Regions from separate parts of the Virgibacillus siamensis genome, predicted to be linked through region 1. Evidence: predicted binding sites of a transcription regulator. Region 1 holds the regulator's gene; each other region holds the start of a gene.

What was found. The regulator LexA, encoded in region 1, represses DNA repair genes until DNA is damaged. The targets are predictions, from matches to a motif close to CGAACATATGTTCG.
Region 2: the regulator LexA is predicted to act here: its motif matches at 4,170-4,183, upstream of B1K71_RS07310 (YolD-like family protein).
Region 3: the regulator LexA is predicted to act here: its motif matches at 987-1,000, upstream of B1K71_RS10975 (DNA polymerase IV).

What each region holds. Positions count from the first base shown of each region.
Region 1 is NZ_FUIH01000007.1:1,234,539-1,242,350, reverse strand. It holds gene B1K71_RS09920 (cytochrome c biogenesis CcdA family protein) at 22-729, opposite strand; gene B1K71_RS09915 (YneF family protein) at 891-1,112, opposite strand; gene sirA (sporulation inhibitor of replication protein SirA) at 1,158-1,616, opposite strand; gene tkt (transketolase) at 1,861-3,864, opposite strand; gene B1K71_RS09900 (DUF896 domain-containing protein) at 3,956-4,189, opposite strand; gene B1K71_RS09895 (YneB family resolvase-like protein) at 4,279-4,917, opposite strand; gene lexA (transcriptional repressor LexA) at 5,199-5,822, shown strand; gene B1K71_RS09885 (YeeE/YedE family protein) at 5,886-7,130, opposite strand; gene B1K71_RS09880 (alpha/beta fold hydrolase) at 7,305-7,812, opposite strand, start outside.
Region 2 is NZ_FUIH01000007.1:734,403-742,214, forward strand. It holds gene xylB (xylulokinase) at 1-1,411, shown strand, start outside; gene B1K71_RS07300 (endo-1,4-beta-xylanase) at 1,550-2,971, shown strand; gene B1K71_RS07305 (class I SAM-dependent methyltransferase) at 3,079-3,789, shown strand; gene B1K71_RS07310 (YolD-like family protein) at 3,823-4,152, opposite strand; gene B1K71_RS07315 (DUF4352 domain-containing protein) at 4,309-4,917, shown strand; gene B1K71_RS07320 (DUF421 domain-containing protein) at 5,323-5,949, opposite strand; gene B1K71_RS07325 (VOC family protein) at 6,162-6,533, shown strand; gene B1K71_RS07330 (GNAT family N-acetyltransferase) at 6,695-7,270, shown strand; gene B1K71_RS07335 (GNAT family N-acetyltransferase) at 7,257-7,775, shown strand.
Region 3 is NZ_FUIH01000007.1:1,426,843-1,434,654, reverse strand. It holds gene B1K71_RS10980 (M20/M25/M40 family metallo-hydrolase) at 1-902, shown strand, start outside; gene B1K71_RS10975 (DNA polymerase IV) at 1,016-2,266, shown strand; gene B1K71_RS10970 (YfiT family bacillithiol transferase) at 2,378-2,887, shown strand; gene argC (N-acetyl-gamma-glutamyl-phosphate reductase) at 3,313-4,353, shown strand; gene argJ (bifunctional glutamate N-acetyltransferase/amino-acid acetyltransferase ArgJ) at 4,369-5,604, shown strand; gene argB (acetylglutamate kinase) at 5,618-6,418, shown strand; gene B1K71_RS10950 (aspartate aminotransferase family protein) at 6,458-7,615, shown strand; gene carB (carbamoyl-phosphate synthase (glutamine-hydrolyzing) large subunit) at 7,640-7,812, shown strand, end outside.

The DNA.
Region 1 (7,812 bases):
ATGCCTGCAAAAAATCTACTGTCAGAAGCCTTGAAATCCAATCCATCCAGCAAGAAATGCAGTCAATTTGCCCATCCAATTAAAGAACAGCGCTATCCCCATAAAGATCATCAAATAGCCGCCAACCTTTACAATCCTTGAACTGTTTCGTTTAATCCATCCCAGTTTTCCAAGGAAGAACGACAAAATGAAAAATGGTATGGAAAAGCCAAGGATATAGCTGATCATCATGACCATTCCCAGATCCGGATTTGTAGCTGCAAGTGATATTACAATCACCAAAATCGGCCCCATACAAGGTGTCCAACCAAGTGAAAATGCCAGTCCAATCAGAAAAGATCCCACGAATCCCGCCGGTCTGTTTTTGAAGGTGATCTTCTTATCCTTCATCAAGAACTCGAAATTCAGCAATCCTACAATAACCAAACCAAAGAACACGATAAGAATAGCACCGATTTGCCTGATAATATCCTTATATTGATTAAGGAAATCCGAAAACACGTTTGATGTATACCCCATCACAATGAAAATACAGGAAAAACCGAGCAAAAAGAACAGTGTATGCAGCATGCTTTTCCGGTTAAGCATTTTATTATCCTCTTTCATTTCACTGACACTCATTCCAGTAATATAGGACAGGAAAACAGGATATAATGGCAGCACACAGGGTGAGACAAAAGACAAAAACCCGGCTCCAAAGGCGATAAATATATTTATTTCACCCGACATATTACATCACTCCCACTAACTTCTCTCACCTAGTTTAGCAGATAACAGTAAAAACGAAAGGGATTGATTTTGACAATTAACCAACACTTCACTAAATGAAAACACCCCCTGTTGCCATTTCGAAACAAGGGGCGTGCGCACGTGTATAGTATAAGTGCTGATTATTTGTTTTGTTGGTTATTCATTGCTCGCATCATCTGATTAATTTTCTTCTGCGACGGTTTTTGGCCCATCTGCATCATTAATGTACGAAGCATCTGTTCATTAATTGGAGGGTTTTTCTTTAAATAGTTCATCATATATTTCCGTGCGATGAAAAATCCAAGCGCAACACCGGCAATTAATGCAACGATAGCTATTAGTACAACCCAAATCGTAGCCATAACAATCTTTCCTCCTTCTTGTTGTCCCTCATACAGTATAGTAAATCAAAGATAAGAATACAATACTTGTTCAGTCTTGTCCCTCTTTCTTTGAATTACCGGAGATAACCAGCCGTAATGTTCCGTATTATTGCTCATAATAAATAAGACCGGCTGATATGAACGGAGTGCCGGGAACAGCAATTGTTCCGCATCGTGCAATATCTCACTACGAAAGTTTATATGTTTTTGATGGATATGTAAAGAAATATATTGCATATCTTTCCAAATTTCAATGTTATTCTCCTGCCAAGCCACACGAACACCATCTGAAACATTGTGAGTCAGATGGGCAGTCAGTTCTTTTTTTGGAAATGGATTCGTAATAAATTCAAATTGTTTTCTTAAGTCTTCCCGGTTTTGTTCCATTTGATACGCTTTCAAAAAACGATAAAGGATATGACTTTTGTGGAAAAAATGATGCGCAAATTCCTCTTTGATCCAGTAAATGGCGTATTGATTCAACAAAATCCCTCCTCATTTACCTTCTATTATACGCATTTCATTTTAAAATTTTGTCATAACCCGCAGAAAAAGAACACTAGTTTTGTCAAAAGAGCGAAATTCAAGAATCGACTGTCGGATCGGCAACCCTTTTTGTGAAGACAAATTATGAACTTGAGCCAAAATCAACCAATTTAAGCGAAACCCGTCCGTATCTAAAAAGAATGACCTCCCAAAAGGAAGGCCATCCTGATTACATTATAGCTTAGTCCACATACGATTCGACTTGCTTCACAACATTATCAACGGTAAAGCCGTATTCTTCAATTACTTTGTCTCCCTTAGCGGAAGCACCAAATGTATCAATGCCGATTACTTTACCTTTTTCACCTACATAACGTTCCCAGCCAAATGGTGAAGCCATTTCAATTGCGACACGATTTTTCACGTTCGGTGGAATAACGGAATCTTTATATGCCTGATCCTGCTCGTTGAAACGATCCCAGGATGGCATGCTGATAACACTCACATCGATGCTTTTTTCTTTTAAGGCATTCTTTGCTTTTACGGCCAGCTGCACTTCAGAGCCAGTTGCAAGCAATAATGCATCAGGTGTTTCTTTATCTGATTTGCTTACCACATAAGCACCTTTTTTCACACCATTGTACGCATTTTCTTTTGTGCCTTCCAATGTTGGCAATCCCTGTCTGGTCAATACCAGAGCAGTCGGCTTATCTTCTGACTCAAGCGAGAGTCTCCAGGCTGCCTGAACTTCATTTCCGTCAGCAGGACGAATCAGAGATAGTCCTGGCATCGCCCGAAGTGATGCAAGTTGTTCAATTGGCTCGTGTGTCGGTCCATCTTCTCCCACTGCAATCGAATCGTGTGTAAACACATATGTCACTGGCGCATTCATAATTGCAGAAAGACGGATTGCCGGTCGCATGTAATCACTAAACACGAAGAATGTTCCGGCATATGCCTTTAATCCGCCGTGCAGTGCCATTCCGTTGGTTGCAGCAGCCATTGCGAATTCCCGTACACCGAACCAAATGTTTTTACCAGCGTAATTTTGCAGGGAAAAGTCTTCTTCATTTTTAACCGTCGTCTTGTTGGATCCTGCTAAATCAGCACTACCACCGAAGAAATATGGTACAGCTTTTGAAATTGCATTAAGCACCTCGCCGGAAGTGGCACGAGTCGCTGCAGAATCTTTTCCGGCTTCATAAACAGGCAAATCCGCATTCCAGTTTTCCGGCAGTTCACCTTTAATTGCCAGTTCCAATTCCTTCGCATCATCCGGATATTTTTCTTTGTAAGTGGTAAAAAGTTCGTTCCAATTATCCTCTGCATCGGCTCCATCTTTTCCAATTTTTTCGTTAAAATCAGCATAGACTTCTTCCGGTACATGGAAATCATCATGTGCCCACTTATAATAGTCTTTCGTCAGTTTAACCTCATCTGTTCCAAGCGGCGCACCATGTGATGCCGCAGATGCTGATTTGTTTGGGGAACCATAGCCGATAACTGTTTTAACTTCGATTAATGTAGGCTGTTCGGTATTTTCTTTTGCCTCTTTAATCGCATTACGGATTTCTGTCAGATTATTCCCGTCTTCCACTCGAATAACCTGCCAGCCATATGCTTTAAAACGGCTTTCGGTATCATCAGAAAATGCGCGATCCAAATCTCCATCCAGGGAAATATCGTTGGAGTCATACAGGGCAATCAGTTTACCTAATCCCAGATGACCGGCGAGAGAAGCTGACTCGTGTGAAATACCTTCCATTAAATCACCGTCGCTGATGAGTGCATACGTATGATGGTCAATAATATGAATGTCTTCTTTATTGTAAAGAGATGCGAGATGTGCCTCGGCCATTGCCATCCCTACTGACATCGCAATACCTTGTCCAAGAGGACCAGTTGTAGCTTCCACCCCATCTGTATGATGAACTTCCGGGTGTCCCGGAGTTCTGGAACCCCATTGACGGAAAGATTTTAAATCGTCAATGGTTACATCATAACCGGATAAATGTAATAAGCCATACAGCAGCATGGATCCATGACCTGCGGATAAAACAAAACGATCCCGATTAAACCATTTGGAATTTTTCGGGTTGTGTGTCATGAAATCAGTCCACAACGAATACGCCATTGGAGCTGCACCCATTGGCAGGCCCGGGTGGCCCGAATTAGCATTTTCGATGGCATCAATTGCCAAAGTGCGAATTGTGTTAATCGATAGTTGTTCCATGTTTTGTGACAATGAAATTCCCCTTCCGTTACTAAACTAGTTTATATCCTTTTTCATTTTATAACGAAACCATACCTGTAACAAGTTTTTTTCGAAAAAGCTTTTAATGCTTTTTATTCCGGTCCTGAAGATCCCGAACTTTTTGCGGTGTAACATCATTACCTTCTTTATCCATCACAGTCATTGATTTGAACTGATTTTTAAATGACTTACGGACATTTTTCAGATATTCCTGTCTCAGTTCCTTTTGTTCCGCTTTTTCATCATCTGTCAGTTCTTCTTCCTTTGACTTTTTGGCAAGTTCATTTATACGATTTAACTTTTCTTTTGAGATCATGATAACCCCTCCTGATAGTTGCATACAAAAAAGGCAAGAACCATATCGGTGTTCCTGCCCTTCAATAGTACCTTTTATATGAAGCAGATTCAAGAATTTACAAATTCCTGATACCTGCGATGAACAGTTGCTTTGGAAACGGGATAACCCAAATTATTTATACGCTTCGTGATTTCATTGAATGTCATTTCCTTCTGTCTTAATTGAACAACCTCATCCATTGGAAATGCTATTCGGTCACGGCCGGATGCCTGGTGCCGGTTGGATAAATTTTTTGCCGGATCAAATCCATCCCGAACAGCCCGCTTCATTCCGCGCCTGATCTTTGCATTTTGCAGTTTACGCTGGTATTCTTCCACAATCCCTACAATTTGCAATACCATGGAGTCTGATTCTGAAACCTCTAATTCGCCTCCGTGCAAACTCGTATAAATCGAAACATGCAATTTCTGCAATTGATGGAACAGCGCAATTTTTGTATTTCCTCTGCCCAGTCTTGTCTCATCCTGTATCAGCAAGACATCTGCTTCCCCGCCTGCAAAATAATCCAGCATTGAAAAAATACCATCACGGTCCATCTCATAGCCGCTTTCCCGCTCTTCAATAATCGATATAATAGAAAAATTATTTCTGTCAGCAAGTTTTGTCAGTTCTTCTTTCTGTCGTGCCAGTGATGTTTCCTGTGTCTTCTTATTTGTACTAACCCTGCAATATATGATAGCTCTCAATTGAATATCTCCCTACATTATGCGCTTGTAATCATTGTAAAATATAAAAAAGCTAACGCCAATGCAAAAGCAACTATATAAAATATATCTGTCTTGGAAATCTTTTCAAACATATTTATCAGTCCCTTCCTTTTTGTATTAGAACCTTTGTTCGCCTTCTCTGTATTTATTATATACGAACAAATGATCTTGTCAAGCTTTTTTTCGAACGAATGTTTGCTTTTCTATATATTGAATGATAAACTATCATTAATAAATATTATGCGCGAGGTGTTTAATAGATGAACAAACTTTCCAAAAGGCAGCAGGCAATTCTCGACTATATTAAGGAACAGGTAAAAGAAAAAGGGTATCCGCCATCCGTTCGTGAAATCGCAGTAGCGGTAGGACTTGCTTCAAGTTCCACTGTGCACGGTCATCTTGCCAGACTGGAGAGCAAAGGATTTATTAGAAGAGACCCAACTAAACCAAGGGCAATTGAAGTCCTGGATCTGTCAGAAGATATGAACATACCGAAAGAAGAAGCGGTTTATGCGCCAGTGATTGGTAAAGTTACCGCCGGGCTGCCGATTACTGCTGTCGAAAATATCGAAGAGTTTGTGCCGCTTCCGAGCTCAAGTGCCGGTCCCGACGATAATTTGTTCGTTCTGGTTATCGAGGGTGAGAGTATGATTGAAGCTGGTATCTTAGATGGTGACATGGTTATTGTAAAACAACAAAACACTGCACAGAACGGTGAGATTGTTGTTGCGATGACTGAGGAGGATGAAGCAACAGTTAAACGGTTCTTCAAGGAAACCAATCAAATACGTCTGCAACCGGAAAATGCCACAATGGACCCGCTAATCTATCCAAATGTGACGATACTTGGAAAAGTAATCGGGCTGTACCGGAATATTCATTAATGGATTAAAAACCAAAAAAAGTGATCCCTTTTCCAAATCAGAAAAGGGATCACTTTTTTATCATTAACAAAATGTATCTTTTGGTTTTGGTACAGACATTCCAAACAATGGCCGTAAATAAAGAGCGATGAATGTTCCGGCCAACGCCATAATCATCCAAACCCATCCATGGAGGCTGAAGGAAGCGATGCCGCCAAAATATGCACCGATATTACAGCCAAATGCGATTCGTGAACCGTAGCCCATCAGGATGCCACCAATTACAGCAGCAGAAATCCGTTTAAGACCAAGTTTTTTCAGTGTAAAAATACCACCTGCTGTTGAAGCTAAAAAGGCACCAAGAATGACACCGAAATCCAACACGCTAGTTGAGTGCATTAATACGGATTGATCCAACGAAGCGGCACGTTCACCAGACCAATATACCCACTTGGTGACATCTATGCCGAAGAACATTGCTATTTTAGATCCCCATAATGCAAAAGCCGATGTAACGCCCCATGGGGTCCCTCTGACCAATAATGTCAAAGCGTTAAAAACTGCCAGTAAAATGGCTGCAACCCATAATGGCCAGGAACCACGCGGAATACGAGTCCAGCCTTTCCCGCTTGGAAGCGGCTTTATCGTTGGCGGTGTTCGTTTTTTATCAAAATAATACGCTGCACCAAATATGAGTACAAAAAGCAATAATTGCACGGCCCAGGCGCCGGCGTAACCCAAATCAGTGCTTGTTGCCAGGGAAATTGAAGGAAATGATGGTGTTTCATTCACCCAAAAATTCCAATGCCATGCACCCAGCACAGAACCAATAATAAATGCAATCAATGTTACGAACATCGCGGAACGGCCACCGCCAACTGCATACAATGTTCCTGATGCGCATCCGCCTCCCAACTGCATCCCGATACCGAATATAAATGCCCCTACGACCACGCTTGTTCCTACCGGAGAAACATATCCTGATGGATCGTTTCCAAAAAAACCAAGCCCCATCGACAGAATTGGAGCAAACAGCGTACATGCTACCGCCATCATAATCATATGAGCACGCATTGCTTGACCATTGCCGACAGACAGCAGCCTTCTGAAAGCTGAAGTAAAACCAAACCGGGCATGAAAAAGTGTTAGACCTAACAGGAGACCAACCCACATGGTTATCATATTCTGCAGTCCCGCAGTATTAAAGATGGCATAACTCAAAAGAGCAATAATAATTATTCCTGTCAAGATTAATGTTTTCTGTGGAGATGGAAGTAACGGATGGTTTTGTTTGCTTTCATCTTTCATCACAGTACCTGGTATCGCCATATATATCCCTCATTTCCTATAAAATAACTTGGAATTATTATATACAATAAGATATAGCGAAGTGAAAGTCAATCTATTAAATCGCAGCGGCGTTGGTTTCCCCGTAACAAGTAAAAAATACCTTACCTCTTTTCAGCCGTTAAGAGATAAGGCATTTTTAATGGACTTACCTCATCAATTCAGTTGAATAAAATTTGTGATATAGTCGGAAAGAACTTCAGGATGTGTGAAAGTTACCATATGGTCTACATCAGGAATTCTAATAACTTTAGTGTTTGAATGATTTTCATAGTATTCTGCAACACGCAGATTATCAGCCGAATCTTCCAGGCCAATTAACAGCAACGTTTTAGCAGTTAAATCTCCCAATCTTTCATTTGTCGGCGGTTGTGACCAGACCATTTCATATGTTGGCCATTCAAACATACGAGTCATATGGTGTCGTAACATTTGAACCATCAAATCCTTGTTGGAACTGGACATAACAACATTGTACAACGGGGCACTGAGAGAAATCTCAATCATATGATCGATATCAGGAGCTGCCGCGTTGATCTCCTTGATATAGTCATTAAATTCCTGTGAATACTTAAACCCGTTCAATGCAGGAGCAATCATAATCAAAGTGGATACTCTATCCGGATAATTCAGTGCAAATTCCGCAGCGATTTGACCGCCCATT
Region 2 (7,812 bases), 500 kb from region 1:
CAAAGAATATCCGTTAATTCAGGAAAGAAGCGGATACAGTGAACAAGATCCTAACGTATGGGTGGACCAGACAGTTGCAGGGTTGACTGACTTGCTTCAAGATTTCAACGGTGACCCGGAGGATATTGAAGGAATCAGTTTTTCCGGACAAATGCACGGACTCGTTCTTCTGGATGAAGACAATGAAGTACTGCGGAATGCGATTCTTTGGAATGATACACGGACAACCAATCAATGCCGTCAGATTTATCATGCTGTTGGCGAGGAACGATTGCTGGAAATAGCAAAAAACCCTGCTTTGGAAGGATTTACGTTACCAAAGCTGTTATGGGTGAAAGAACATGAGCCCGCATTGTTTCAGAAAGCTAAGAAATTTGTTTTACCAAAGGATTACTTGCGGTACAAACTGACGGGTCAATTGAACATGGAATATTCTGATGCTGCCGGAACGTTGTTGTTGGATATTCGAAAAAAAGAGTGGAGTAAAGAGATCTGTGCGCTGGTGGACATTGATTCGACCATTTGCCCGCCATTAGTAGATTCCCATGCTGAGATCGGGGGAATACAATCTGGAATTGCGGCATCCACTGGTCTGTCGGAAACAACCCGGGTTTTTGCCGGTGGAGCGGATAATGCTTGTGGCGCCATTGGTTCAGGAATATTAGAAGATGGTAAAACCCTTTGCAGTGTTGGCACATCAGGTGTTGTGCTTTCCTATGAGGGAAGTGATGATAAAGATTTTCAGGGACGTGTCCATTACTTTAATCATGGCGCTCCCGATGCCTTTTATACGATGGGGGTTACTCTATCAGCAGGCAATAGCCTAAGCTGGTTTAAAGATGTCTTTGCCGCGGATGAGTCATTTGAAGATTTGGTTTCTGAAGCGGGAACAGTCCCTGCCGGAGCAAATGGATTATTGTTCACGCCGTATTTGGCAGGGGAAAGAACGCCTTATGCAGACGCATCGATTCGGGCAAGTTTTATCGGTATGGATGTGTCACACCGGCGAAAAGATTTTGTTCGGGCGATCCTTGAAGGGATTACTTTTTCCCTGAATGAATCGATTCATATTTTCCGCAACAATGGAAAAGTAATTGATTCTATTGTTTCGATTGGCGGCGGTGCAAGGAATAAAGTGTGGCTGCAAATGCAGGCGGATATTTTTAACGCAAAAATTATTAAACTTTCAAGTGAGCAGGGCCCGGGAATGGGAGCAGCAATGCTGGCAGCATATGGATGTGGATGGTTTGATTCATTAAGTGAATGTGCAGATGAATTTTTGAAAATAGAAAGCGTGTATACACCGGATAGTGATCGTGCAGAAAGCTATAAGAAGCTATTTGAAATCTATCAGGAAGTATATGGACAGACAAAAGCGATGAACGAAAAACTTGTGGAATTTCGGAATTAATTTATGTAAACAGGCTATCTCAGAAGTATTCAACCAAGATTGAATTATTTTATGAGGTGGCCTTTTTAATTACTTAATGGGAGGTGTTGTAGCGAAGAAGTTAATTTATCAAGTCATTATAGGAAAGGGGTATGTTGAATGGTGAAGTCGCTGCGTATATCAATTATTGCAGTATTTGTTTTGTCACTGGTATTACCTGCCGGGACAAGCACTGCCAAAGCTGAGGAGGGATATAAATCAATTAGTGCGCTGGGGGTAACACCGCTTAAAAGCAGATATGAAGATTCTTTTGAAATCGGAGCTGCAGTTGAACCCTATCAGCTTGAAGGGATTCATGGCGAGATTTTAAAACGGCATTACAACAGCATTGTTGCCGAAAATGTGATGAAACCGATCAATATTCAGCCGGAAGAAGGCAATTTTAATTTTAAGGAAGCTGACAAAATTGTCCAGTTTGCCAAAGAGAATGATATGAATTTGCGTTTCCACACACTTGTTTGGCACAGTCAGGTACCTGAATGGTTTTTCCTGGATGAAGAAGGAAATCCGATGGTGGAGGAAACCGATCCGGAAAAACGTGCAGAAAATAAGGAGCTTTTACTGGATCGACTGAGAAATCACATTAAAACAATCGTGAAAAGGTACAGGGATGTAGTAGATGAGTGGGACGTTGTTAATGAAGTTATCGATCCTTATGCGTCTAATGAACGGGGTCTGCGTGAATCCAATTGGTATAAGATTACCGGTACAGACTATATTAAGGTAGCTCTTGAGACTGTTCATAAATACGCGGGAGAAGATGCCAAATTATATATCAACGATTATAATACTGAAGTGGAACCAAAAAGGACCTACCTCTATAATCTGGTAAAAGATCTGTTGGAGCAGGGGGTTCCGATTGATGGTGTCGGGCATCAGGCGCATATCCAGCTTGGCTGGCCATCTATTGAAGAAATGAGAGACGCCATTAATATGTTTGCCAGTCTTGGATTGGATAATCAAATTACTGAGCTCGATGTCAGCCTTTATGGCTGGCCGCCAAAGCCCGCCTTTCCGAATTATGAAGAAATTCTGGAAAGTGGGCGTCTTTTGGATCAGGCAGATCGATATGATCAATTATTTGAATTGTACGAGGAATTGGATGATAAAATCAGTAATGTAACGTTCTGGGGTATTGCAGATGACCATACATGGCTTGATGATCGTGCTGAAAAGTATAACGATGGCGCAGGTAAAGATGCACCATTTGTTTTTGACCCGAATTTTAATGTGAAGCCCGCCTATTGGGAGATGATGGATTATAATTTGAATGAGATGGATGTGCTAATTGCAGACTTCGAAAAAGAAGGGGAATTTGCGAATTATGGTGCTGCCAGATCATTGCAGGCCAAATTGAGATCCGTCACGCATTTTAAAAAACGGGGAAAAACTGATAAAGCCGTTGAACATATGCGTGATTTCCTCCAAAAGCTTGATAAACAGCGCGATAATGAATTTATTGATGAAGATGCATATAATATTCTGAGACAAAATGCTGAATATTTAGTTAGGAAATGGTAAAATTAGTTAAACCGATTTAACGTACGTAACTTATTGGAAAAGCTGACTCCTTTGAGGAAGGGGTTGGCTTTTCTGCCATTATTTCTTTCCAAGGGGGTAATACCTTAATGAACCACTCAGCAAAAGATACTTATGACAAACTGGCAGGTACATATCAAAATGATATTGATGAGGCAAGCCCATATAACGCTTATTATGAGCGTCCGGCTATGCTGGAGGAGCTGCCTGATGATTTAACTGGAATGAAGATCCTGGATGCTGGATGTGCAGCTGGGTGGTATGCAGAAAAACTCGTGAAGCGCGGGGCAGAAGTTACCGGTATAGATGTCAGTCCTGAAATGGTACAGGAAGCGAAAAATAGATTAGGGAATCACGCGGAAATCTTTTGTCATGACCTTCAGGAGGCATTGCCTTTTGAAGACCATTCCTTTGATATCATTATCAGTTCCCTTACCATGCATTATGTAAAAGAATGGACGCCGACGTTTCAGGAACTTAATCGGGTCATTAAAAATGAAGGAACATTCCTGTTTTCAGTCCACCATCCATTTATGGATTTTACCAGGTTTTCGTGCACGGATTATTTTGAAACACAGTCATTAACGGACACATGGAAAAAACCGAACATCACGATTGATGTCAGCTTTTACCGCAGGCCAATGCAGGATATAATAAGAGAAACAGTGCATTTTTTCATCCTGGAAAAGCTGGTTGAACCACATCCGCACCCAAAGATGAAGCAAGCACATAAAAAATCTTATCAATATCTCATGAACAACCCTCATTTTTTGATAATCAAAGCAAAAGCGGAGAAATAAAGTATTGTATAATTTTAGATAATCATTTATCCGTTATAAAATGGTTACTTCCAATATTGCATCGAAAGTAAGTTTATTTGTTGTCGGGTGTTTAAGGTACAACGTTTTTTGTTCTAAATTTATCTCGCTGATTTTTGCCTTGACTACTGTTACATCATGATTTGCAAAGAATACCACTTCAATCGTCAAATCATTATGAATAGCACATTGCAGTTTCATGTTGATTTCTTCTTTCTGCTGTTCATCAATGATTGGTTTTTTTCTGAACTCCATCTCTGCAAAAATCTCCCTTAACATCTTGACATGCTCCGGGATCATCATTGTAGAGCCAATCCATTTCTTTGAACCTCGGTCATTACTCAATTTCATCACCTGCTTGTGGAACATTTGTTCGATTATAACATGATCTTTTCTGATTGTGAATTCCGGATTAGGAAATCCCTCTTCAGAAGGAGTGCATTTTTTTGCATACCCTAATTGTTACGATAAGATTACAAAATAATTAGGGGGTAATTAGAAATGAAGAAATTATTTACTGGCTGCTTGACTGCGATTGGAGCAGTAGTTGTTTTAGGAATTTTAATTGGTATTTTTGCCAGTGGAGGAGATACGTCTAACACCGCAGAAGGGGGAGCGGATCAGACGAAACAGGAAAATTTGGCCAATAATGATGCTATGAAGCAAGATAAGGAGTCAACAATCAAAAAAGCCGGAATCGGTGAAACTGCTACTGTTGCAAATGTTGGATTTACTGTTAACCATGTTAAAACGACCAGTGAAATTGACAGCGGAAATGAATTTATTGAAAATGCTAAAACAAGTGGTAAATATGTCGTTCTTGATGTGGCAATAAAAAATGGACAGAAGGAGCCACTGATGATTGATTCGAGCTACTTTCAAATCATGTCATCTGACGGAACGACCTATGACCCTGTGACAGATGGACAGGTGATGATGGCAATGGGAGAGAATGGAACAGATTTCTTCCTGCAGCAAATCAATCCCGGCCTGAGTAAATCTGGAAAAGTTGTTTTTGAAGTGCCAAAAGAATTAAATCTTAAAGGTTCCGTTTTGCATTGCCAAACAGGGTTCTTTGGAACGGAAAGTATTGAAATTAATCTAAACTAATGAAAATATAAAGCGGCTGGGACAAAAGTGTGTTATCCAAAGAAAAAAACGAACAACCAATTAGAAAATGGAGCGTCTAGCCGCTCCGGAAATATACTTCGCTTTCACTTTCGAGCATAAGTGCGACATCTGCTTAAGCAAGCTTTCGCAGTGTCTTCTTTACCGCGGGCAGCTGTTGAGCCTCCTCGTGCTGGGTGCTCGTCGTGTTGCAAGTGTTTCAATGAAGCAGCACTCCTCGCAACTCGAAGCATATTCGGTGGAAGTAGTGCTCGTCGCACTGCGGGGTCTCATCTAGGCTTTACTTCCCGCAGGAGTCTCCGTATATTTCCTACGCTAATTCTCTAATTGTTCGTCTTTTTAATAACACGTTTTGTAATGTCCCAGCCACTTTAATTTAAGTGGATTCTATTGCAGGTGTTCCGGGGGTGTATTCTTATGCTCCTTGTTTTTAACTTCTGCAAAAATGTTATTTTGGTTTAATTGCTGTTTAATCTGATGCAATTGGTTGTTAAGCTGCTCTATTTGTTGTTCATTAGATTTGGTTGTGGCTTGCTGTAATTGTTTGAACTCCTTCTTCGTAACGGGTTGTGCATCTTCTTTTAACGTATAACCCAGTTGTCCGTTTGGTTCAAGTGTAGCCCATTGCACATCGTTTATACTCGTTACATTTTTTTGCCTCAAATTCATTTCAAGTTGATCAACGGTCATTCGCAGCTTTGCCATTGTTTTTTCATTCAATGATCCATTTTCAATCAAAACTTTGGATTTTCCGGTTATCAGTTTTTCCAGTCCATCGAATTTGAGCTGGCCAAATTCCATAACAATCAGTGTCAAAACGAGTACTGCGCCGGTTCCGATGGCAATCCAAATGTTTTTATCAGCAATAGGCTGTACAAGTGCTGTTCCAATTGAAATCATGATAATTGTTTCGGCCAATGTCATTTGTGATATTGTTTTTCTGCCAGCTATTCGTAAAAGCAGGGTGCCGACCAGTACAATCAATATTCCTTTCCAAATCCAACTCCACTCCATTAACAGGTCACCCCTTCGAATTTAATTTTAGTTTTAGCTTTTCCCTAAAGCCGCAGTCTATACGATAATGACCGTGGAACAGTGCAATTCTGCATTATTTCCCTGATGGAATTTCTATTAACATTAAATTTATAAGAGGGAATAGGGTGTTTATGTCGAATTGTAATAAAGGAGATAGGGAGATTGATTGTAAAATAATAAGGGGTGTGGCTATGATTCCAATTAAGAACAAAATGAATACCGTTTTTGTGCATGTCAGTGATTTGAAGAATTCAGTAAGGTGGTACAGCAGACTATTGAATGAGCAGGTTGATTTGTCTGAAGTCAAAGAACCAGTTCACAATATGACGCTCAACCAATACACAGGCTTGACATTGGATGCTGGGCCAACCGGTGAGAAAAAGGAAATCGTCCCATCCGAGTATCCATTGTTTAATTTTCACACCGAAGATATTGAGAAGGCGTATGTATTTGTTAAGGAGCTGGGATATCCGATTGAAAGCGAAATTATTCGGTTTGATGATTTTTCGTATTTTAATGTCAGTGATCCGGACGGCAATATAATTATGATCTGTACGGGTTAATGATTGGGGGATAACCATGCTTGCAACAACAAGATGTACTATCCGAAAATTGCAGCGGTCGGATTTTCGGTATATTTTACAATTGTGATGCGATTTGGGGCGGAACGGACTTTATATTCGATTAAGCCTTTAGTGTAAAAAGGCGGGGATTGGCATTGAGGGTGATTTTACTGTTATTTGAAACAGGAAAACTGAAAATTAGGTACCTGCAAGAAAGGGATAAACAATTGTTGGTGAAGTGGCTTTCCGATCCTGCTGTACTGGAATATTATGAAGGCCGGGACAACCCGTTTGATTTGGCAAAAGTAGAAAAAGCGTTTTACGGGAAGGATAATGGTGTTTTCAAATGTTTGGTTTTATACGGAGAAGCAGCAATTGGCTACATTCAGTTTTATCCGGTAAATAAACAAACAAGTACAATCAATGATTTTGATGAGCAGGAAAATACATATGGAATTGATCAATTCATTGGTGAACCTGATTATTGGAACAAAGGAATCGGAACACTGCTTGTCCGGGGTATAGTGGAATTTTTGACAGATAAGAAACAGGCACACAACGTGATACTTGATCCGCAGCTATCCAATAAACGAGCTATAAGATGCTATGAAAAATGCGGGTTCTATAAGGTTCGGGTGCTGCCGGGACATGAATGGCATGAAGGGGAATATCGGGATTGCCTGTTGATGGCGTTAAAGGCAAAGCAGAAAGGAGTGAAAACGTTTGAAAACAGATAAATGTATTCTGCGCACAGGAAAACTGGGTGATGCCGGAGAAATTTTAGAAATAATGAAATCCGTTATGGATGAACATGAGTTTTTAATTACATTATCTGAAGAGTATGATCTGACAACACAACAACAAAGGGAATGGATCGGGAATTTTTTACAGAATGAAAGGGAAACCATTATTGTAGCGGAAATTCACGGTGAAGTTGTCGGCTGGATCAGTTTTCATTCTCCGGACAGGAAAAGAATGGCACATACCGGGGCCTTTGGGATGATGATTCGTAAAGAGTGCAGGAACATGGGAATAGGAAAATTGCTAGTTCAAGCATTATTGGACTGGGCGGAAGCGAATCCTTTCATTGAAAAAGTGTGTTTGGGAGTTTTTTCAACGAATCATCGGGCTATTGCATTGTATAAACGTATGGGTTTTGTTGAAGAAGGCAGGAAAGTTAACGAATTTAAATTAAATGAAAATGAGTATGCAGATGATATTTTGATGTATAAGTTTGTGTAGAAATAGGGAAGTAATGAGTCAATAAAATTGACAAAAA
Region 3 (7,812 bases), 190 kb from region 1:
ATTTCACATCCCATATGGATACGGTTGTTCCCGGAAACGGCATCAAACCTTCCATAGACGATGGATACATTGTATCTGACGGGACTACGATTTTAGGAGCTGACGATAAAGCCGGGCTTGCGGCAATATTCGAAACAATACGTACGTTAAAGGAAAATAATATAGAGCACGGCGATATACAATTTGTAATTACTGTTGGGGAAGAGTCTGGTCTTGTTGGGGCAAAGGCATTGGATGGCTCTCTTCTGAATGCTAAATATGGTTATGCAATTGACAGTAATGGAACAGTTGGTGACATCATCGTTGCAGCACCAACTCAAGCGAAACTGTTTGCAACGGTAAAGGGAAGGACAGCACATGCAGGGGTAGCGCCGGAAAAGGGAGTTTCCGCAATTACCTTGACTGCTAAAGCTATAGCCAAAATGCCGCTCGGCCGAATTGACGAGGATACTACCGCAAATATCGGCCGGTTTGAAGGCGGCAAGCAAACGAATATTGTGTGTGATCATGTCGAGGTACTTGCTGAAGCAAGATCACTGATTCCGGACAAAATGGAAGAACAGGTTGCCAAAATGAAGGATGCTTTTGAAACAACTGCTCAGGAACTTGGTGGATCTGCAGATGTTGAAGTTACTGTTATGTACCCGGGATTTAAGCAGCAGGACGGTGATGAAGTAGTTGAAGTGGCAAAACGTGCTGCTAAAAAAATCGGCCGTGAAAGCAAATTGCTGAAAAGTGGCGGCGGAAGCGATGCAAATGTTATTGCAGGATTAGGAATACCAACAGTAAATCTGGCAGTTGGTTATGAAGAAATTCATACAACGAATGAGCGGATTCCGGTCGATGAATTGGTCAAAATCACGGAAATGGTCACTGCTATTGTGGAAGAGGCAGCCAAATAATTTTATATTCAGCCGAGGCATTCACAGTGAAAATAACTCCTATGTATCCATCATAGGGGTTATTTTATGTTATAATTTAATTAACAAACGGATGTTCGCAAAGGATGTTATGCATGCAGCAATGGTATCCAAAAAAAGGCAGGGTTATTTTTCATGTGGACATGAATTCATTTTATGCATCTGTCGAGATGGCGTATAACCCGAAATTAAAGGGCATCCCTTTGGCAATCGCTGGAAATCCCGAAGAACGAAAGGGGATTGTTGTAACAAGCAGTTATGAAGCGAGAGCAAAAGGGGTTAAAACAACAATGCCGTTATGGCAAGCAAGACGATTATGTCCGGAATTGCTGGTGCTCCGCCCGAATTTCGATCGATATCGTACCGCTTCCCGTGAGATTTTTAAAATGATGGCCGGAATTACCGCGCTTGTGCAGCCAGTCTCCATTGATGAGGGGTACATGGACGTCACAGACTGTCAAGAACTTGGGAACCCACTGGAAATTGCCAAGAATCTTCAAGGCAGAATAAAACGGGAGTTGGATTTGCCGAGCAGTATTGGAATTGCGCCAAATAAATTTTTGGCTAAAATGGCCTCCGATATGAAAAAGCCGATGGGGATAACCGTATTGCGCAAAAGGGATTTGTCTCGTAAACTTTGGCCGTTGCCGATAGCGGAAATGTACGGTGTTGGTGAAAAAACTGCTGCAAAACTGCAGGGAATCAATATAAACACAATTGGGGACTTGGCAAACGGTGATTTATATCAATTAAAACAGGTGCTTGGTATTAACGGTGAACGTCTGCAAAACCGTGCTAATGGAATTGATACAAGACCAGTTGATCCTGACGCTGTTCATGAATTCAAAAGTATCGGAAGTTCACAAACATTGCCGGCTGATACTACAGATGATGCTGAAATTCGCAAACTGATGAATCTGCTTGCCGAAAATGTGGAACGCCGCATGAAACGCAAACAAGCAGCAGGAAAAAGTATCCAGATTACAATCCGTTATTATGACCGGAGAACAATCACCCGCAGCAAAAAGCTGCACAGCTATATTGAAAATAAACAAGATATTTTGTATTTCGCCAATGAATTGCTGCAAAAGCACTGGAATTTAGACCCAATTCGTTTACTTGGAATAACCGTCCAGGATGTAGAGGAGAAAAGGTATATAGCTCAACAATTAAGTTTGTTTACGTATGAAAAGGAAGCAAAGAAGGAAAATCTGTATGAAGCTATTGAAAAGCTCAACGAAAAATACGGAAATAGTACGTTTAAGCAATTAAAAAATGAGCAAAAAGATGATCAACAGCCCAGAACGAGTTTTCAAAAGGACTTTTTGGATGACTATAAAGATTGAAGTCGATAAATCATTGAGTTGTACCGTGCTATTCAGTAATACATTTATGTTACTATATATAAAAGGTTTTAATGCATAGTGAAAATAATAATAGAGAAGAGGGGATTAAAAATGAATGTAAGATTTCCAATTGGGGAATTACAAGTTCCGAACGAAGTATCATTGGAGAATGTTCAGGAATGGCTAAAAGAAATTGAAACGTACACGATGCGATTGAGAGAAACGGTTGACGCATTAAGTGACGAGGAATTAAGCAAAACATATCGTGATGGCAGTTGGACAGTTCGTCAGCTTGTTCATCATATTGCCGATTCTCAGTTGAATATGTATCAACGTTTAAAGCTCGCTTTAACAGATGAGAATCCAACAGTACCAGCTTTTGATCAAGAAAAGTGGGCTATTCAACCGGATACAAAGCTTCCTGTTGAAAGTTCCATTAAAATGCTGGAAGGTATAAATGCGCGTATCGTATCTTTAGGGCACACCTTAACGGAAGAGCAATTGGATCGGGCTTTTACGCACCGGCAAAACGGTAAAATAACAGTTGCGACAAAGGTTGCAAAATTAGCTTGGCACGAAGAGCACCACCTGGAACATATAAAAATTGCGTTGAATAATTAGTAATATGAATAAAGGCTGATCAACAGTAATTAATCAGACCTTTTATAAAAAAATGCATAACCCTCAGGAGAATGAATCCATTTTGATTAAATTTTTATTCAAAATGGATTTTTTTGTTTCTCGACATTCGCAGTGTTAAACGAGTACAGAGGTTTTGAAAAACTTCCGTCTCAGGGTAGAAATAAAGCGAAGTGTATTTCCGCAGCGGTCGACTAACACTCCCGGAATTTTAAGATTCCAATTAGAAACGTTTCATGTACATCACTATTGGCAGTTTAAGACTATTTTATTGGTGCGATACATACCATCCGATCACCAGTCTAAGGACGTAATTTTTTAAAATAGAAAATTATAAATTTACCGTTGAATAATTATACATATTTATGTATAATTATTCTCAAATCATTTTTCGAGGAGAGATATTCATGAGGGTAGGTATTATCGGGGCAAGTGGTTATGGAGGGGGAGAACTCCTTCGAAATTTACATAACCATCCAAATGTTTCGCTTGAATTACTTGTTTCCAACTCAACTCAGGGCGAACAATTAACGGAACAATTTCCGCAGTTCCACACTATTCTTGACTTGCCATTGAATGGGTTTAATGCAAGTGAAATTAGTGAACAGGTCGATATTTTATTTTTTGCAACTCCAGCCGGTATAGCCAAAAATCATGCCCCCGATTTTGCGGATAAAGGGATTCAATGTATTGATTTGTCAGGGGATTTTCGTTTGAAAAACGGCAGTATATACATGGAATGGTATAAAAATACACCTGCGCCACAGGAATATCTGGAAAAAGCAACATATGGACTGCCTGAATTATACCGGAACAAAATAAAAAAGAGTTCGTTTATATCCAATCCCGGTTGTTATCCAACAGCGGCAATGTTAGGGATGGCACCCGCACTGAAATCAAATTTGGCGAACCTTTCCGTTCCAATTATTGTTGATGGGAAAACAGGTGTATCCGGAGCAGGCAGGAAACCATCAACGGGAATTATCTATGCAGAGATAAACGAAAATACGAAAGCCTATAACCTGGGAAGTCACCGTCATACACCCGAAATGGAACAGGCTGCCGCGGAGATAACAGGAACGGATTCGAGAATTAGTTTTAATCCGCATATTGTTCCAATGACAAGAGGAATCTTATGTACAGTTTATATACAGCTTGATAAAACGATATCAAGCACGGGAGTCATTCAATTATATGAGGAATTTTATAAGGATGATTCATTTATCAGGATCAGACCAGAGAGTAATCTGCCGGCAACAAAAGATGTTTATGGAACAAATTATTGTGATATCGGCATTTCAGTCGACAAGCGTACAAATGTATTGTCAATAATCTCTGTCATTGACAACCTTGGAAAAGGCGCTGCTACACAGGCTATACAAAATATGAATCTGATCAATGGCTGGGATGAACAAACAGGTCTTGATACAGTACCTGTCTATCCATAAGGGAGGGAATAATTCATGGCGGTAAAAATAAAACAGCCTGCTGGCAAATTGACAGTGATGGAAGAAGGGGTAACAGCAGCAAGAGGATTTCATGCCGGTGGGCTGCATTGTGGTATGCGCAGGAAACGGAAAGATCTTGGCTGGTTGTTTTCGGAAGTTCCAGCTACTGCTTCGGCAGTATATACAACCAATCTATTTCAGGCTGCACCTTTGCAGGTGACCAAGGAAACTATTGCAGCAGGAAAATCGCTTCAGGGGTTGATTGTCAACTCGGCAGTGGCTAATGCCTGTACTGGTGAAGAGGGACTTCAGAATGCTTACCAGATGAGGCATTGGTTTGCCGAAAAAATGGGGCTGCAGGATTACCATGTTGCTGTTAATTCAACCGGTGTAATCGGGGAGCAGCTTCCGATGCATAAAATCCGGAATGGGATTGATCAAATTACGCTTGATATGGCTTCATGCAATGATTTTAATCAGGCTATATTGACGACAGATACGTTTACAAAAACCGCCTATGTACAGCTGGTAATAAATGAAAAGACCGTTACCATCGGAGGGTCTGCGAAAGGTTCCGGAATGATCAATCCGAATATGGCAACTATGCTTGCTTTTGTAACAACAGATGCTGCGATTGAAACAGAAGCGCTTGACCATACACTCCGTACCACTGTTAATAAGACGTTTAATGCTATTACAGTCGATGGTGACACCAGTACGAATGATACCGTGATGGTGATGGCCAATGGGATGGCCGGTAACCAAACAATAACCATGAGAAACAAGGAAGATTTGGAATTGTTTCAGCATGGATTGTCAATTGTGTGCAAGGAACTGGCAAAACAAATCGCACGTGACGGTGAAGGTGCAACAAAACTGGTGGAAGTTTATGTGAAGGGATGCCAATTGCGTAAAAACGCACAAGCAATCGGAAAATCGATTGTCGGTTCCAGTCTTGTGAAAACGGCAATTTTTGGAGCGGATGTTAACTGGGGCAGAATTATTTGCGCGGCAGGCTACAGTGGTATCCCGTTTAATACAAAAAAAGTATCCGTGTCATTGGGGGATATCGAAATCGTCCGTTATGGATTACCTTTGGCTTTTGATGAACCAGTTGTTCAGAACTATCTGAAACATGAAAAAGAAATTCACATAACGGTTGATTTGAATGAAGGGCAAGAGGAAGCTTATTCATGGGGATGTGACCTTTCGTACGAGTATGTACGAATCAACGCTTCCTATCGAACCTAAAGGGGGTTTTGACATGTCATACACGATAATTAAATGCGGCGGCAGTGTTCTGGATCAACTTCCGGAATCATTTTACGAAAATATTGTGCAGATGGCTCAATCATATGACATTAATCCGATTATCGTACACGGTGGCGGTCCGCATATTTCCGATTATTTGCAAAGGTTGAATGTGGACGTTGAATTTGTTGGAGGTATGCGCGTAACAACAGAGGAAACGCTGGATATAACCGAATTGGTATTGTCAGGTCTGGTCAATAAAAAAATTGTTCGCAACCTTAATAAAGCTGGCGGTACTGCTTACGGATTAAGTGGTGTGGATGGCATGCTGCTGGAGGCAGAGGAAATGAAACCGGGTCAGCATCTCGGATATGTCGGCAAAATTATTGCTGTGAATACCGACAGATTGAAGGCTATAACTGCCCAACAAATTATCCCTGTGCTTTCACCGTTATCAGCAGATAGATATGGACAGCGCTGGAATATTAATGCAGACCTGGCAGCGGCGGCTATCGCAATACGGTTGGATGCACCGTTGTATATGGTGTCCAATATCTCCGGTGTGATGGACTCCGGAAAACTGGTTAATCAATTGGATAAGGGAAAGGCAGAAGAAATGGTATCGGATGGATCTATTTTTGGCGGTATGATTCCAAAAGTGCAGGCTGCATTTGACTGTGTGCAGCAAGGCGTAAAAAAGGTTGTTATTTTGAATGGACTTGCAAAAGACAGTATTCCGGATGTTATAGCCGGAAAAAGGGTCGGTACAGTAATTGGCGAAAACGAGATGATGGAAATTCAGAAGGGAGGATGAATCTAATTGGCACTTGCAGATATACCTACGAACAGTTTGATGAATACGTATAATCGTTTTCCAATCACAGTTGATAAGGCTAAAGGCGGTTATGTATGGGATATAGATGGAACTAAATATTTGGATTTTACAGCAGGTATTGCAACATGCAACCTTGGCCACGTTCCCGATGTGGTTAAGGATTCCATCACCTCACAGCTGGAAAAGGTTTGGCATTGTTCGAATTTATATCAAATAGCACCACAACAGCAGCTCGCTGATTTGCTTACTGCGAATAGCTGCCTGGATCAGGTGTTTTTTTGCAACAGTGGTGCAGAGGCGAATGAAGCGGCAATCAAGCTGGTGCGTGCAAATAACCCAAACAACCGGCATATTGTTGCTTTCCGTCAATCTTTTCACGGAAGAACACTGGCTGCATTGAGTGCAACCGGTCAGAAAAAATTGCATTCCGGATTTGAGCCATTGATGCAGGGGTTTACTTTTTTAACCTACAATGATTTTGATAGTTTAAATGTTCTGAAAGAGAATCCCCCGGCAGCAGTCATGCTCGAATTAGTACAAGGGGAAGGCGGTGTAATACCCGCTGAACAAAGTTGGGTGGAGGAACTTGTTCAAGTATGTACCAATGCAGGAATACTTATCATGATTGATGAAATTCAGACTGGGATGGGGCGGACCGGTACATTTTTTGCTTATGAACAGTATGGATTTGAACCAGATATTGTAACCCTTGCAAAGGGGCTTGGATCTGGTTTTCCGATAGGCGCCATGCTTGCAAAAGATGGGACGGCCAATGCTTTTCAGCCCGGCAGTCATGGAAGTACATTCGGTGGAAATCCGCTGGCAACTGCAGCAGGAATTGCAACCGTCACAGAAATGACTCAGTCCAATATTCTGGAAAATTGCGGTCAAATGAGCGAAATGCTTTTCGCTGAGTTGAAGAATTTACAGGCTGAATATTCATTTATCAAATTGATTCGGGGGAAAGGACTGCTGATTGGGATTATTGTGGATGGGCAGGCAATTCAAATCGTGAAAGCAGCAATAAAAGAAAATCTGCTTGTTACAATGGCAGGTCAGAATGTAGTGCGTATACTTCCACCACTTAATGTAACAGCTGAAGATGTATCGCTGTTTTGTGAACAGTTCAGGAACGTGCTCCAAACAGTATCCGAAAAATTTTACATCAACGAATAACTATTTTCAGAGAGGTGAAAACGCATGAAGGCTATTGGCAAAGAAAATCTGAATAAAGGGAAAAAAGTGCTTGTTATTGGGTCAGGTCCAATTATAATCGGGCAGGCAGCCGAATTTGATTATTCGGGTACACAGGCATGCCTGGCATTGAAGGAAGAAGGCATGGAAGTGGTGCTTCTTAATAATAATCCGGCAAC